2 regions of the Massilia sp. UYP32 genome follow, and region 2 is predicted to be linked to the other one. Evidence: predicted binding sites of a transcription regulator. Region 2 holds the regulator's gene; the other holds the start of a gene.
What was found. The regulator LexA, encoded in region 2, represses DNA repair genes until DNA is damaged. The targets are predictions, from matches to a motif close to ACTGTATNNNNATACAGT.

Region 1 (7,718 bases), on a different contig from region 2:
ATCATGACGCACCTTTTTTCTGCGAGTAGATAAACCAACATGACTTTGCGACTCATCGCCACCGGTGGCACTTTCGACAAGCATTACAATGAACTGAACGGCGTGCTCGGCTTCGGCGAAAGCCATCTGCCAGAGGTGATCAAGCGCAGCCGCATGACGGTGCCGGTCGCGCTCGACGTGCTGCCGCTGCTCGATTCGCTCGACATGCAGGATGCCGACCGCGAGCGCGTGCTGGCGTCGTGCCAGGCCGCCAGCGAGAAGGCGATCGTGATCGTGCACGGCACCGACACCATGCGCGAGACGGCCGCCGTCCTCGGCGCCGCCAGGCTCGACCAGACCATCGTGCTGACCGGCGCCATGATCCCGTATTCCATCGCCAATTCGGATGCGCTGTTCAACCTGGGCTTCGCCTGCGGCGTTGCGCAGACCCTGCCGGCCGGCGTATATGTCGCCATGAACGGCCAGGTTTTCCCGTGGGATAACGTGACCAAGAACCGCAGCGAAGGCGTCTTCCAGCAGCTGTAAGCAATAGTTCCTGCGCCTGTTTGACGGGGATTAAAAGCGAGGGCAGCCGCGCGCTGTCTTCTCGTTCGACTTCCTATACTGCCTTTCTCGATCACCCGCATCAAAAGGAGAAGGCAATGAATGAGAAGCGTCCCACGCTGACCACGCGCCAGGGTCATCCCGTCCGCGACAACCAGTCCCTGCGTTCGGTCGGCGAACGTGGCCCGGCCACGCTCGAGAACTACCAGTTCATCGAAAAGATCACCCACTTCGACCGCGAGCGCATCCCCGAACGCGTCGTGCATGCGCGCGGCACCGGCGCCCACGGCTTTTTCGAAGCCTATGGCAAGATCGGCGATGAGCCCGCCTCCAAGTACACCACGGCACGCGTGCTCAACGAGACCGGCGTGCAGACCCCGGTATTCGTACGCTTCTCGACCGTGATCGGCGCCAAGGAATCGCCCGAAACCGCACGCGATCCACGCGGCTTCGCGGTCAAGCTGAAAACCGTCGACGGCAACTGGGATTTGGTGGGCAATAACCTCAAGGTGTTCTTCATCCGGGACGCGATCAAGTTCCCGGACATGATCCACGCCTTCAAACCCGATCCCGTCACCAACCAGCAAGAGCCATGGCGCTTCTATGACTTCATCTGCAGCCATCCGGAAGCGCTGCACATGGTTACCTGGGTCAAGAGCCCATGGGGCATCCCAGCCAACTACCGCGAGATGGAAGGTTCGGGCGTCAACACCTACAAGCTGGTCAACGATCACGGCGTCGCCCATCTGGTGAAATTCCACTGGCAACCCAAGCAGGGCGTGCGCAACCTGACCGCGCAACAAGCTGCCGAGATCCAGGGCCGCGACACCAGCCACGCCACGCGCGACCTGTACGACGCGATCGAGCGCGGCGACTACCCGGAATGGGAATTCTGCGTCCAGATCATGGCCGACGGCGAGCATCCCGAGCTCGACTTCGACCCGCTGGACGACACCAAGCGCTGGCCGGAAGACCAGTTCCCGCTGCTGCCGGTGGGCCGCATGGTGCTGAACAAGAACCCAGACAATGTGTTTGCAGAAACCGAGCAGTCGGCCTTCGGCACCGGCGTGCTGGTCGAGGGCATCGACTTCTCGGACGACAAGATGCTGCAGGGCCGCACCCTGTCCTACTCGGACACCCAGCGTTACCGCGTGGGGCCCAACTACCTGCAACTGCCGATCAACGCGCCGCAAGAGAAGGCGAAGGCGCGCACCAACCAGCGCGACGGCCAGATGACGTTCTATGTGGACGGCGTCGACGGTTCGGACGAGGACAAGCACATCAACTACGAGCCGAGCCTGATGGGCGGCTACCAGGAAGCCGAGCAGCCGGGCTACGAATACCACCAGTGGGTGGAAGGCCACCTGGGCCGCTACCAGACCACCACCACGCGCAGCGACTACAAGCAGGCCGGCACGCGATACCGCACCTTCGAGGACTGGGAGCGCGACGACCTGGTCAACAACGTCGGGGGAGATTTGAAACAATGCCCGGAACCGATCCAGCTGCGCATGGTGTGGCATCTGTGGCACTGCGACGAGGATTATGGCCGCCGCGTGGCGGAAATCGCCGGGATCGACCTGGAGAAGGCCAAGGCGCTGCCGCCGTTGCCGAACCGTCCGGCGCCGCATGAGGATCGGCAGGGGGCGACCTATACCAGCGGGGAGCTGGAAAATGGTGGTGGTACGGGTGGGAAGTCGGAGCCGGCCACGAGCGAAGAAGTCGCGGCGGCGAAATGATGTGATCCGTTAAATATTGTGGGGTGGACGGCAAGCCGTCCACCCCACATCACCTTAGCGGGCCGTCAATTACGCCTTGGCTTCGCCGCCCAGCGCCTCGACCACGTCGGCCAGCAACTTGGCCAGCTCGCCCGTCATCAGCACGATGTCGTTGTCGAAACGCTCGTCGTCGCTATAGGTCGGGCTTTCGCCTTCCTTGATCACGTCCAGCGGCTTGATGCCCTTGATCGCCAGCGACTCGGTCAGCACGAAGCTGATGCGGTCGTTCCAGGTCATGGCCAGGCGGGTGCACTGCTTGCCGGCCGCGATGTGGCGGCGGATGTCGTCCGGTTCCAGCGTGTGCTTCACGTAGCGCACCGCAGCGCGGCTTTCGCCGGTCGCACGCAGCTCGGTGTCCTGGTCGATCGTGAAGCCGTACGGCGCTTCATCGGCTTCCAGCCAGCCGGTCATCACGGCGACCGGCGATTTCTGGACGCGCAGCGATTCCAGCGGCATCTTGTCGACGGCCTTGAGCAGCAGCTTGACGATGTCGTCGGCCTTCGCCGGGCTCGCCGCATCGACCACCAGCCAGCCATTGACCGGGTCGATCCAGGTCCAGACGTTGCTGCGCAGGGTGAAGGCGCGCGGCAGCAGTTCGTCGGCCACGCGTTCCTTCAGTTCTTTCATTGCCTTTTTGCCTGGCGGGAAGCCTTGCTGCTCTTCCAGCTCGGCTGCCTTGGCCTTGGCCACCTGGTTGATGACCGATGCCGGCAGCAACTTCTTTTCGGTGCCCAGCATGATCAGCATCTGCTTGTTGACCACGTGGACGAGGCCGCCGTTCGGGCGCGGCTTGTCCCAGCCCTGGCGCAGCAATTCATTGCTGCTGGCAGGCACGAAGCTCTGCGGCTCGAGGGCTTGTTCCAGTTGTTCAGGGGTATAGGCCCATGGGGCCGGCAGACGGTAAATCTGTAGATTCTTGAACCACATAGGTTATCCGGTTGTGTCAGTATTTCAAAGGATCGATATTCTACGCTGCTATATGGCAACGTCGCATAAAAAGCTCAGGACCTTATCGAATCGTCCAGAACGTCGTCGAACAGCCGCAGCTGCTCGATGGTTTCGGTGTCGCCCAGGCGCACGCCCACGCCCAGCAGGCGCACCGGGCGGCTGGCTCTAGCCCAGCCGGTCTCCATCAGGCGCGCATAGGTCGGAATATGTGGCGCATAGCCTACGCACTCGACCGTCGTCTGCTGGAAATCCGAGAATTTGATTTTCACGAACAACTTGTTGATGAATTTTTCGGCATTCGCGCGCTTGATCCGGCCCAGCAAGTGCTCATATAAATCGGGCAGCAAGGCCAGGCAGCCGGCCAGGTCGGGCACATCGGGCGTAAAGGTCTCTTCGGTGCTGATCGACTTGCGCTCGCGCGAGACGTTCACTTCGCGGTGATCGACGCCGCGGCTCAGGTCGTATAAACGCGCGCCGAAGCTGCCGAAGTGTTCCTGCAGCTGGTCCATGCTCCAGGCGCGCAGGTCGGCGCAGGTCTGCAGGCCCAGGCGGTTCATCTTTTCCGCCGTCACCTTACCCACGCCGTGCAGCTTCTTGACCGGCAGCGCCGCCACGAAGGCGTCGACTTCGTCAGGGCGCACCAGGAACAGCCCGTCCGGCTTGTTCCAGTCGCTGGCGATCTTGGCCACGAACTTGTTCGGCGCCACGCCGGCCGAGGCGGTGATGCCGACGGTCTCGAAGATGCGGCGCCGGATCTCTTGCGCGATCAGGGTCGCGCTGCCCTTGCAGTGGGGGGAATCGGTGACGTCCAGGTAGGCTTCGTCGAGCGACAGCGGCTCGACGATCTCGGTGTAGTCCTGGTAGATCGCCATGATCTGGCGTGAGGCGATACGGTATTTTTCCATCGCCGGCGGGATCACCAGCAGATCGGGACACAGCTTGATGGCGGTGGCGGTGGCCATCGCCGAATGGATGCCGTAGCGCCGCGCCTCGTAGTTGCAGGTGGCGACCACGCCGCGCTGGTCGGGCCGGCCGCCCACCGCCAGCGGACGGCCGCGCAGCAGCGGATCGTCGCGCATCTCGACCGACGCATAAAAGCAATCGCAATCGCAGTGGATGATTTTTCGGACCGGGGCGTTCACGCTGGATGCCGCCCCATGGTGCGATATGCGGGATGGGGACGATACTGTAATTGCATACAGTATCGTCCGAAATGCCGTTTGGCGCAAGCCGCTGCAGCACTGGGTGGACGGCCAGGCCGTCCACCCAGGTATTACCAGCTAAGCTTCAGCGTGTATTTGCCATTGGTGGCGCCGGTGCCGCCACTGTAGTAGGTCACGCGCACGTAGCGGGTCGCCGCGCTGGTGCCCGTATTGCTGGAGCTGACGCTGTCCACCGCGCCGACGCCGTTCTGGCTGGTGCCCAGCTGCGAACCCGATGCGTTATACACGTACAGGTCGTAGTCGGCATTGGAGAGGCCCGGGGTCAGGACCGCGCTCAGCGTTTTACCCGCCGGCAGGTCGACGCGGAAGTAATCCGTGTCGGTGGTCGAGCCGAGGTTGCCGTTCACGGTCGTGTTGCCGACGGTGACCAGGTCGGCGGTGGCGATGGTGTTGTTCGCCTCGCTCTCGGCCAGGGTCGTGGCCGCGGTGCCGCCGGTGGTGGCCGCATTGACCGCCGCGGTGGCGTCCACGATGCCGGTGCCGCAACCCGAGCAGCTGGCCGGGAAGGCGCGCGCCGTCGATTTCAGTTTCGACTCGATGTCGTCCGGCGTCAGGTTGGTGTTCAGCGCCAGCATCAGCGCCGCCACGCCGGCCACGTGCGGCGTGGCCATCGAGGTGCCCTGGTAGGCCGCATAGCTGTCCGAGGCCGGCGCGGTGGTGCCGGTGTTCAGCGTCGACAGCACGCCATAGGCGCCGTCGCCGCCCGGCGCCGCCACGTCGATCAGGGTGCCGTAGTTCGAGTAGGAAGCGCGCCCGCCGGTGCGGCCGGTGGCCGCCACCGCGATCACGCCCGAGCAGTTGGCCGGGCTGGCGTTGCTGACGTTGACGGCGTCGTTGCCGGCGGCGACCACCACCACCGCGCCGCGCGAGCGGGCGCCGTTGATGGCGTTCTGGGTGGTCGCGCCGCAGGCGCCGCCGCCGCCCAGCGACAGGTTCAGCACGCGCGCCTTGTTGGCATTGGCCGGCACGCCCGACACGCTGCCGCCCGACGACCAGGTGATCGCGTCGGCGATGTCCGAGGTATAGCCGCCGCACTTGCCGAGCACGCGCACCGGGACGATCTTGGCGTTGTAGGCCACGCCCGCCACGCCGGTGCCGTTGTTGGTGCGCGCCGCCACCGTGCCGGCGACGTGGGTGCCGTGCCAGCTCGAACCCTGGTCGCGGGTCGGCTGGCCGTTGCCGCATTCGCCGGCCACCACGGCGTCGCCCGGATCGCTGGCGTCGCTGTCGCGGCCGTTGCCGTCGTTGCCGATGGTGGCGGTGCTGATGAAGTCATAGCCGGCCAATAGCTGGCCCGAGAGGTCGGCGTGCTGGCGGTAGCCGGTATCGATCACCGCCACCACCACGCCGCTGCCGGTCGACTTGTCCCAGGCGGTCGGCAGGCGCAGGCCGCCGGCGGTTTCATAGTAATGCCACTGGTCGGTGTAGCGCGGGTCGGTCGGCGTCGCCATATGGGTCATGATGCGGTCCGGCTCGGCGTACTCGATGGACGGGTCGCGCGCCATCATCTCGGCGGCCAGCGATTCCACTTCCTTCAGGTGGCGCCGGCGGTCCAGCTTGAACACCTGGGCGCCGGTCGAGATGGCATGGCTTTCCTTGACCACCATGCCGAACTGCTGGCCGGCGCGGTCGAGCTTCGCCTTGCGGTCGCTGCTCAGGCCGGCGACCCGGGCCGCGGCGCCATTGGCGGCGGCCTTCGAGTCGCGGTACTTCACGATGATACGGTCTGTCTCCACGACGAACTGCGGCGCGCCGCTGCCGCTCGCGTCGGCGGCCGCGAGGGCGGATCCGGCTCCCAGCGCCAGCGCGACCGCTGCACACATCTTCAACACGGTCGGATGAATCGAATGCGTTTGCTTCATGGTTCTTCCTTCTTCAAGGTTTTCCGTCAAGCGATGGCTCGCTTGTGTCGTTGTAGGACCGGCGGTGCCGGTGCCGTCTCGAGGCGGCAAACTCAGCTTAGCTTGAAGAAAAGAACTGGCAGGAATAAATTCCAACCGTTTTCGGCGTGCATACAACGGTTAACTCGGCATATTCAGCAGAAACATGATTTCTTCGGCAAATCGTTAAATATGCAAAATATTTAGTGCCATGATAAAGATGTTGAACAAGTATGCATTGCGAATAGTGTAATTGGCAGATAAATATTCATGCAACACTTCTGGTTTTTTGTGTCATGCACCGTGGGCAAAACGAAAAAAAGGGCCGCGCAATGCGCGGCCCTTCGGTTCAGGCGAACTGACTGTCAAACGATCAGAAATTGCCCTTGAACTGCATACCCCATTGGCGCGGCTCGTTGGTGAAACCGGTCAGGTTGTTGAAGTCGATGGCGCCGGTGATGCGGCGCTGGTCGAGGATGTTGCGGCCGAACGCGGCGACTTCGTACTTGCCGTTGCCGAAGATGTAGCCGACGCGCACGCCGCCTTCGGTCAGCGGGGCGCCGGTGAACTCGGTGGCCTCGTACAGGAAGAAGTTGATCTTGCTGCGGTACGACCAGTCGGTGAAGACGTACAGCTCGCCGTCACGGAACGGCACGCCGTAGCGGGCGGTCGCGTTGAAGGTCCAGCGCGGCGCCTGCGGCAGCGGGTTGCCGTCGATGACTACGCGACCAAAGGCGTTCAGCGGGTTGGTGACCGTGCACTGGGCGCACTTGTTCACCGACAGGCTGCCGTCGCGGATCTGCGTGTAGTTGTAGCTGGCGCCGGCGCTCACGCGCAGGGCGGTGCTGACGGCCGCTTCGAAGTCGAACTCGGCGCCCTTGCCCTTGGTCTTGTCGGCATTGATCAGGCGATTGACGTTCGAGTTGCCACCCACCACGGTCAGCTGCTGGTCTTCGATCGTGTAGTCATAGATCGAGAACGAGGTGCGGGCGCGGCGGTCGAACAGGTCGGCTTTCACGCCCAGCTCGAACGACTTGATGGTTTCCGAATCGGCCACGGTGATCGGCACTTCGGCCGAGGCGGCGGCGATGCTCGGTGCGCGGAAGCCGGTGGCGGCGCGGCCGTAGACGTTCACGGTCGGGGTCAGCTTGTAGGTCGCCGACAGGTCCCAGTTGATCTTGTCCTTGCTCTCTTCCACCGACGACGGGCCGATCTGGACGACGTTGGTCGCCTCGATGGTGCGGAATTCCTTCTCGTCCTTGGTGTAGCGCAGGCCGCCGCGGATGGTCCAGTCCGGGGTCAGGTCGTAGCTTGCCGATGCGAACGCGGCCCAGGCTTCGTTCTTC
Region 2 (7,718 bases):
GCGAGTAGGCCGCGGCCGAGACCAGCTGCAGTTTACGGAACAGGCCGTCGACCTTGCGCGGCGTCGCCTTCACGAAGACCCAGGCCACGATCAGCATGATGACCGAACCGAGCACGAAGCCCAGCAGCGGCGCGACGACGATGAAGGCGACGGTCTTGAGCAGGCCGCCGGAGATCAGCGAGCCGGTGCCGGCCTTGGCCACCGCGGCGCCCACCAGGCCGCCGATCAGGGCGTGCGAGGACGAGGACGGGATGCCGTAGTACCAGGTGATCAGGTTCCAGGAAATCGCGCCGACCAGGGCGCCGAAGATGACATAGTGATCGACCACGCTCGGGTCGATGGTGCCCTTGCCGATGGTCTGCGCGACCTTCATGTTGACCACGAAGATCGCGATGAAGTTGAAGAAGGCGGCCATCGCGACGGCATGCTGCGGCTTCAGGACGCCGGTCGACACGACGGTGGCGATCGAGTTCGCCGAGTCGTGGAAGCCGTTCATGAAGTCGAAGATGAGTGCCAGCACCACCAGCATGCCCAGCACATAAATGCTGATGTTAACAGTATCCATGGTTGTTTCGCTCGAACGACGCTTACGCGTTTTCGACGATGATGCCTTCGATGATGTTGGCCACGTCTTCGCAGCGGTCGGTCACGGTTTCCAGGATCTCGTAGATCGCCTTCATCTTGATCAGGTTGCGCACGTCCGGTTCGTCGCGGAACAGCTTGGACATGGCGGCGCGCATCACGTGGTCGGCGTCCGACTCGAAGCGGTCGATCTCTTCGCAGATGGCGACGATCTTTGGCGCATTGTCCATATCGTGCAGCATCGAGACCGCTTCCTGCACCTTCAGGCAGCACGACAGGCACAGCTCGGCCAGGCGTTTCGCCTCCGGCGTCACCGCATGCAGGTCGTACAGCGACACGGTCTGGGCCGCGTCTTCCATCATGTCCAGGATGTCGTCCATGCGCGTGATCAGCTTGTGGATGTCGTCGCGGTCGAGCGGAGTGATGAAGGTCTTGTGCAGCAGGTCGACCGTGGCGTAGGTGATCTTGTCGGCCTGTTTTTCGATCGTTTCGACCGCATGGGTACGGGTTTCCAGATCGTCGAAATTGGTCATCAGGCCGACCATTTCATGGGCACCCTTCACGCACAAGGCCGCGTGCTGGTTGAACAGTTCAAAGAAATTGCCTTCTTTAGGCAAAAAGCGTCCAAACATTGTTTTTCTCCGTTTTTCTCTCGGTATTGCCGACGCTCCGGGAAAAGCGACGGCATGGTATGCGGCGTGACGCTGGCCGCGGTATGCGGCTTAGTCGCCCTGGTAGATAGACAGGTTGCCGCTGTAATTGCCAAATTTGGTGTATTGGCCAATCCAGGTCAGACGAATCGCCCCGATCGGGCCATTACGCTGCTTGCCGATGATGATCTCGGCGGTGCCTTTGTCAGGCGAATCCGGGTTATAGACTTCGTCGCGGTACAGGAAGATGATCACGTCCGCATCCTGTTCGATAGCGCCGGATTCGCGCAGGTCGGACATCACGGGACGTTTGTTGGGGCGTTGTTCCAGCGAGCGGTTCAGCTGCGACAGCGCGATCACGGGGCACTGCAGTTCCTTCGCCAGGCCCTTGAGCGAGCGCGAGATCTCGGAAATCTCGGAGGCGCGGTTGTCGCCCGGCTTCGAACCCTGCATCAGCTGCAGGTAGTCGACGATGATCAGGCCGAGCTTGCCGCACTGGCGCGCCAGGCGGCGTGCCCGCGCGCGCATCTCGATCGGGTTCAATGCGGGGGTTTCGTCGATGTACAGCTGGGCATCGTTCATCTTCTGGATGGCGTGCGTCAGGCGCGGCCAGTCCTCGTCGTGCAGGCGGCCGGTACGCAGGCGGTGCTGGTCGAGCTGGCCGACCGAGCCGAGCATACGCATGGCCAGCTGGGCGCCGCCCATCTCCATCGAGAACACGGCGACCGGCAGGCCGGCCTCGATCGCGACGTTCTCGCCGATGTTCACCGAGAACGCGGTCTTGCCCATCGATGGACGGCCGGCGACGATGACCAGGTCGCCCGGCTGCAGGCCGGAGGTCATGCGGTCGAGGTCGATGAAGCCGGTCGGCACGCCGGTGATCTCGCCCTGGTTTTCGCGCGAGTACAGTTCGTCGATGCGCTCGACCACCTGGGTCAGCAGCGGCTGCACCGCCAGCCAGCCCTGGGCGCCACGGGCGCCCTGCTCGGCGATGGCGAAGATCCGCGATTCCGCTTCGTCGAGCATCTGCTTGACTTCCTTGCCCTGCGGATTGAAGGCATTGCCGGAAATCTCGTCGGCGACGGTGATCAGCTGGCGCAGGATGCCGCGGTCGCGCACGATCTCGGCGTAGCGGCGGATATTGGCGGCCGACGGCGTGTTCTGCGCCATCGCGTTCAGGTATTGCAGGCCACCCACTTCCTCGGCCTTGCCGAGCTGGTTGCAGGCTTCATAGACCGTGATCACGTCGGCCGGCTTGCCGGCGTTGATCAGGCGAACCATCTGTTCGAAGATGATGCGGTGATCGTAACGGTAGAAGTCTTCCGCATGCATGAAGTCGGCGATGCGGTCCCAGGCGGCATTATCGCGCAGCAGGCCGCCGATGACGGACTGCTCTGCTTCGATGGAGTGCGGGGGAATGCGCAGGGCTTCGATCTGCGGGTCTGAGGGTGCTGCGTTCATGGGCGGCATTATACCTTCTCCTGTCACACGGCTGTCATAATTGGTGAGTTTCAAAAGCAAAAAAGCCGGGAGAACCCGGCTTTTTTGTGCACTGCTTTTACTTCAGTTCAGCATTCGCTTAGGCAGCTTCGCCCACGACAGCGATGGTGATTTCCGACACGACGTCGGTGTGCAGGGCGACTGCAACCGGGAATTCGCCGGTGGTCTTCAGCGGGCCGTTCGGCAGGCGAACGGCAGCTTTTTCGACCGGGAAGCCCTGCTTGGTCAGCGCTTCAGCGATGTCCGCGTTGGTGACCGAACCGAACAGACGGCCGTCGACGCCGGCCTTCTGGCCGATGGTGACGGTCAGGCCGCTCAGCTTGTCGCCTTGGGCTTGGGCGGCTGCCAGTTTCTCGGCGGCTGCTTTTTCCAGTTCGGCGCGCTTGGCTTCGAACTCGGCCACTGCCGACGCGGTAGCGCGGCGTGCCATCTTTTGTGGGATCAGGAAGTTACGTGCGTAACCATCCTTGACTTTGACGACGTCGCCCAGGTTGCCGACGTTGATAACTTTTTCCAACAGAATAACTTGCATGTTTTATCTCCAGGATATCTGACTGTCGTGACCGACGATTAACCGTGGTGCAGGTCGGTGTACGGCAGCAGCGCCAGGTAACGGGCGCGCTTGATGGCGGTGTCGACCTGACGCTGGTAGTGCGCCTTGGTGCCGGTCAGACGTGCTGGCATGATCTTGCCGTTTTCCTGGACGAAGTCCTTCAGGGTGTCGACGTCTTTGTAGTCGACCTGCTCAACGCCGGCGGCGGTGAAGCGGCAGAATTTCTTGCGCTTGAACAGCGGGTTCTGCTGCTTGCGCTTCAGTTTTTCTTTGGCTTTGTTTTTGTCGAACTTTTTACCGAATGCCATTTCGAGGCTCCTGTATATCTAAATTGCCGAACTAGGCGGCACTGAAATCAATGATGTGAAACACCAGGGCTTTGCTGTTGCGATTTTTTCGTGCGAGGAATCCATCGAAGCGGTAGCTGGCGCCGAGCTCGGCGTTTCCGAACCTGCCCGAAATCTCGCCCGCGGCGAACGCGGGAACTTCGAACTCGACCAGGCGATCGATCCCCGCCTCGCGCTGATGCGAACTGTGCATCAGGACGGCTGAAACGATCGGCACGCCGGCCGGGGTGTAGCGCAGGACATCACGCTCGGCGATGGTCGCCACGAGCTGGAGCTGGTTCACCCGGTTCTACTACTGCTTGCTACGAATTCCTGGAAAAAATCTTAGGCAGCGGCGGCCGGGGCAGCTGCAGGAGCGGCTGCTTCTGCACGGTGGCTCTTGGCTGCGTCTTCGCGCTGCACCGATTTCATCATCGGCGACGGTGCGGTTTCTGCTTTCTTCATCTTGACGGTCAGATGACGCAGAACGGCATCATTGAACTTGAATGCGGTTTCCAGCTCGACCAGGGTCTCGTTGTCGCACTCGATGTTCAGGCAGATGTAGTGAGCCTTTGGCAGCTTCTGGATCTGGTAAGCCATCTGGCGGCGGCCCCAGTCTTCCACGCGATGGATGTTACCGCCGCGGCTGGTCACCGTGGTCTTGTAACGCTCGATCATCGCCGGGACTTGCTCGCTCTGGTCCGGATGGACGATAAAAACGATTTCATAATGACGCATGCATTACTCCTTGAGGACGTTTTACATAAATGCCCACCTCGGCGTCAAGACGAGTGTGGGAAGGGAACAGCCAGCTAGTATAGCGTGAAATGGGCAAAAAGGGAACTTTGCTGTCAAGCGCCCCATCGCGGCGCCGCGCTCACTCGACAATTAGGCCCATGGACGCCCTGTTTTTTGTCTTGTGCGCGCTTTTTTTGCGCTTTTTCGTGTATATCACTTGCGTATAGCAGAATACTGTACAAAAATACAGTCTACCTCTACAACCCGTTGCTGCAAGATTATTTATGCTCAAGCTCACTGCAAGGCAAGAACAGATCCTTAACCTGATCAAGGAAGCGATCGAGAACACGGGTTTCCCTCCGACCCGGGCCGAAATCGCGGCCGAACTGGGCTTCCGTTCGGCCAATGCGGCCGAAGAACACCTGCAAGCCCTGGCGCGCAAGGGCGCGATCGAGATTTCGCCGGGCACTTCGCGCGGCATCCGCCTGGTCGGCGCCAGCGTCGAGCAGATCCCGATGCCGCCACCTTCCCTGATGTCGCTGCCGCTGGTCGGTCGCGTCGCCGCCGGCAATCCGATCCTGGCGCAAGAACACGTCGAAGCGACCTATAACGTCGACACCGCGATGTTCGCGGCGCGGCCCGACTTCTTGCTCAAGGTAAAAGGCTGGTCGATGCGCGACGCCGGCATCATGGATGGCGACTTTTTGGCGGTCAAGAAAATCGACAGCGCCAAGAACGGCCAGATCGTCGTCGCCCGCCTGGGCGAGGAAGTCACCGTCAAGCGCTACCGCAAGACCGGCGACCTGGTCGAACTGCTGCCCGAGAACCCCGACTTCAAGGTCATCGAAGTCACGCCCGACGAAGAGTTTGCGCTCGAGGGACTGGCGGTTGGGTTGATGCGCAGCTGGAACTGATCGACTTCACCTCTTGAGCACGCCGGCCTGCGGGCCGGCATTCACTATTATTGCTTGGCCTTGTTGACCACCGCATTATGCTGGTCCACGAAGGCCTCGGTCGCGCTGCGCCAGGCGGCGAAATCGGCCAATACCATCTTCGAATTGACTTTCGCTCCCTCGGCGATGTTCTGGCGCACCGCCTCCAGATAGGCGGTCGAGGCCTCGGTTTCCTGCTTGTTCATCAGCTTGGCGATGTCGGGCGGGATGCGCTTGGTCAGCGGCGACTGCGCGTTCAGGTTGGTCACCATCTTGTTGTAGCAATCCTGCCAGCTGGTCACGGCGTTGTTCACGCGCTCGATCTCTTCATTGATCTTCGACACCGCCGGGATGCGCGGCGACGGGCAGCGGTATTCGCCCGACTGCAGCTCGGCGCCATCGTAGCCCTTGATCCAGTAGTCGATCTCGGCGCGGCGAAGGACGCGCTGCTGCATGATCACGAGCGAGTCGGCGGCGACCTTATTGCCCTTGGCGGCCGACTTTTCGAACCACTCCTTCGCCTTTGCCTCGTCGACCGCGCCGGCTTCGCCATACCAGTACATCTGGCCCAGCTGCTGCTGGGCCTGTGGATTGCCGGCATTGGCCAGCTTGGTGTACAGCTTGAGCGCGCCCGCATAGTCCTTCTTCTCGAACAGGGCGTTGGCATCCTCGAGTTCGCCGGCGAAGGCGGCGCCACCGCTTGCGAAGGACACCGCGAGGAACAGGCAGGACAGGATTCGTTTCATGGGCATACCGTAAGGCTGGGCTGGTAAAAGTCCATGATAGCCGTGTTTTACGGCTGGGCTCAACCGCAAAAACGACGAGGCCGGCATTTGCCGGCCCCATCAGGACAGTTTTACCTGGCTTTACGCATCCAGCGCCTGGCGGAAGTCGCCGACCAGGTCGGCGGTGTCCTCGATGCCCACCGACACCCGGATCAGGCCTTCCGCGATGCCCATGCTGGCGCGCCGCTCGGGCCCCATCTCGAAGAATATCGTGTGCGCCACCGGAATCACCAGGGTGCGGTTGTCGCCCAGGTTCGAGGCCGGGATCGCCAACTTGAGGCGGTTCAGGTAATCGAACGGGTCGATCTCGTCCTTCAGCTCGAAGCTCAAGAGCGAGCCGCCGGAGCGAAACAGGGTCTCGACGATCGCGTGCTGCGGGTGCGAGGCCAGGCCCGGATAATGCACGGCGGCGACCCGGTCATCGGCTTCGAGCATCGTCGCCAGCGCCAGCGCATTGGCGCAGGTGCGCTCCATGCGCAGGGCCAGCGTCTCGGCGCCGACCGCGATGTGGTGCGCCGCTTCCGGCCCCAGCGCGGCGCCAAAGTCGCGCAGCGCCTTGGCCCGCAGCTGCGCCATGCCTTGCGCACTTGCTGTCTGCTTTCTGAAGTTCTGGGCGATGTTCGGATACGCGGCCCAGTCGAACAGGCCCGTGTCGGTCAGCGCGCCGCCCAGCGCGATGCCGTGGCCGCCGATCGACTTGGTCAGCGAATTGACCACCAGCCCGGCATGCACGTCCCTCGGACGGAACAGCCAGGGCGTGGTCATCGTGTTGTCGACCACGTACAGGATGCCGCGCGCGCGGCACAGTTCGCCGATGCGGGCCAGGTCCGCCACCTGCGTGCGCGGATTGGCGATGGTCTCGACGAACACCATACGGGTGTTCGGTTGCAGCGCCGCTTCCACCCGGGCCACGTCGGTGGCGTCGACGAAAGCGACGTCGACGCCCTGCCCCGCCACCGTCTGCCACAGGCTGTTGGTGTTCCCGAACAGGAAGCTCGACGAGACGATGTGGTCGCCGGCTTTCAGGAGCGCCTGGAACAGCGCGCCGATCGCCGCCATGCCGGTGCCGAAGCACAGGGTGGCGACGCCGTCTTCCATCCTGCTGATCTTGTCTTCCAGGGCCGACACCGTCGGGTTGCCCTGGCGGCCGTAGCGAAAGCCCGGCTCCTTGCCCTGGAATACCGACGCCAGCTGGCGCGCATCGGCATAGCCGAAGGCGACCGAGGTGTGCACCGGCTTGTGCAGCGAACCCTGCTCGATCGTCTTGCGGCGATCGTTGTGCAGGATGGTGGTCGTGAAACCGTAGTGCTTGTTATCCGACATGGTTTACTCGGCCGCCACCGGCGGATTCAGGTTGAGCTGGGTGCGCACCTTGTCCTCGGCGTCCTTCGACTTCGGATTGTGACGCGCCGATTCCTGGCGGTCCAGGTATTCGGGGGTCACGTCGCCGGTGACGTAGACGCCGTCGAAACACGAGGCCTCGAAGTTCTTCAGCGCCGGATTGACGTCCGAGATCGCGCGCTTGAGCGCGTCGACGTCCTGGTACACCACGCGGTCGGCCGTGATCTCGCGGCACACTTCCTCGACCGTGCGGCCATGGGCGATCAGCTCGTCGCGGGTCGGCATGTCGATGCCGTACACGTTCGGGTACA

Region 1: a site for LexA is predicted at 4,455-4,472, ahead of dinB (DNA polymerase IV). Genes of this name have one in related genera too.

What each region holds. Positions count from the first base shown of each region.
Region 1 is NZ_JBNDIK010000008.1:116,989-124,706, forward strand. Features, by position in the region: gene ABIB42_RS08265 (asparaginase domain-containing protein) at 40-525, shown strand; gene ABIB42_RS08270 (catalase) at 642-2,282, shown strand; gene ABIB42_RS08275 (recombination-associated protein RdgC) at 2,352-3,248, opposite strand; gene dinB (DNA polymerase IV) at 3,323-4,438, opposite strand; gene ABIB42_RS08285 (S8 family peptidase) at 4,543-6,354, opposite strand; gene ABIB42_RS08290 (TonB-dependent receptor) at 6,746-7,718, opposite strand, start outside.
Region 2 is NZ_JBNDIK010000009.1:168,511-176,228, forward strand. Features, by position in the region: gene ABIB42_RS09320 (inorganic phosphate transporter) at 1-565, opposite strand, end outside; gene ABIB42_RS09325 (DUF47 domain-containing protein) at 588-1,214, opposite strand; gene ABIB42_RS09330 (replicative DNA helicase) at 1,305-2,702, opposite strand; gene rplI (50S ribosomal protein L9) at 2,812-3,264, opposite strand; gene rpsR (30S ribosomal protein S18) at 3,303-3,593, opposite strand; gene priB (primosomal replication protein N) at 3,625-3,915, opposite strand; gene rpsF (30S ribosomal protein S6) at 3,957-4,349, opposite strand; gene lexA (transcriptional repressor LexA) at 4,634-5,263, shown strand; gene ABIB42_RS09360 (tetratricopeptide repeat protein) at 5,311-6,027, opposite strand; gene ABIB42_RS09365 (cystathionine gamma-synthase family protein) at 6,148-7,389, opposite strand; gene purF (amidophosphoribosyltransferase) at 7,393-7,718, opposite strand, start outside.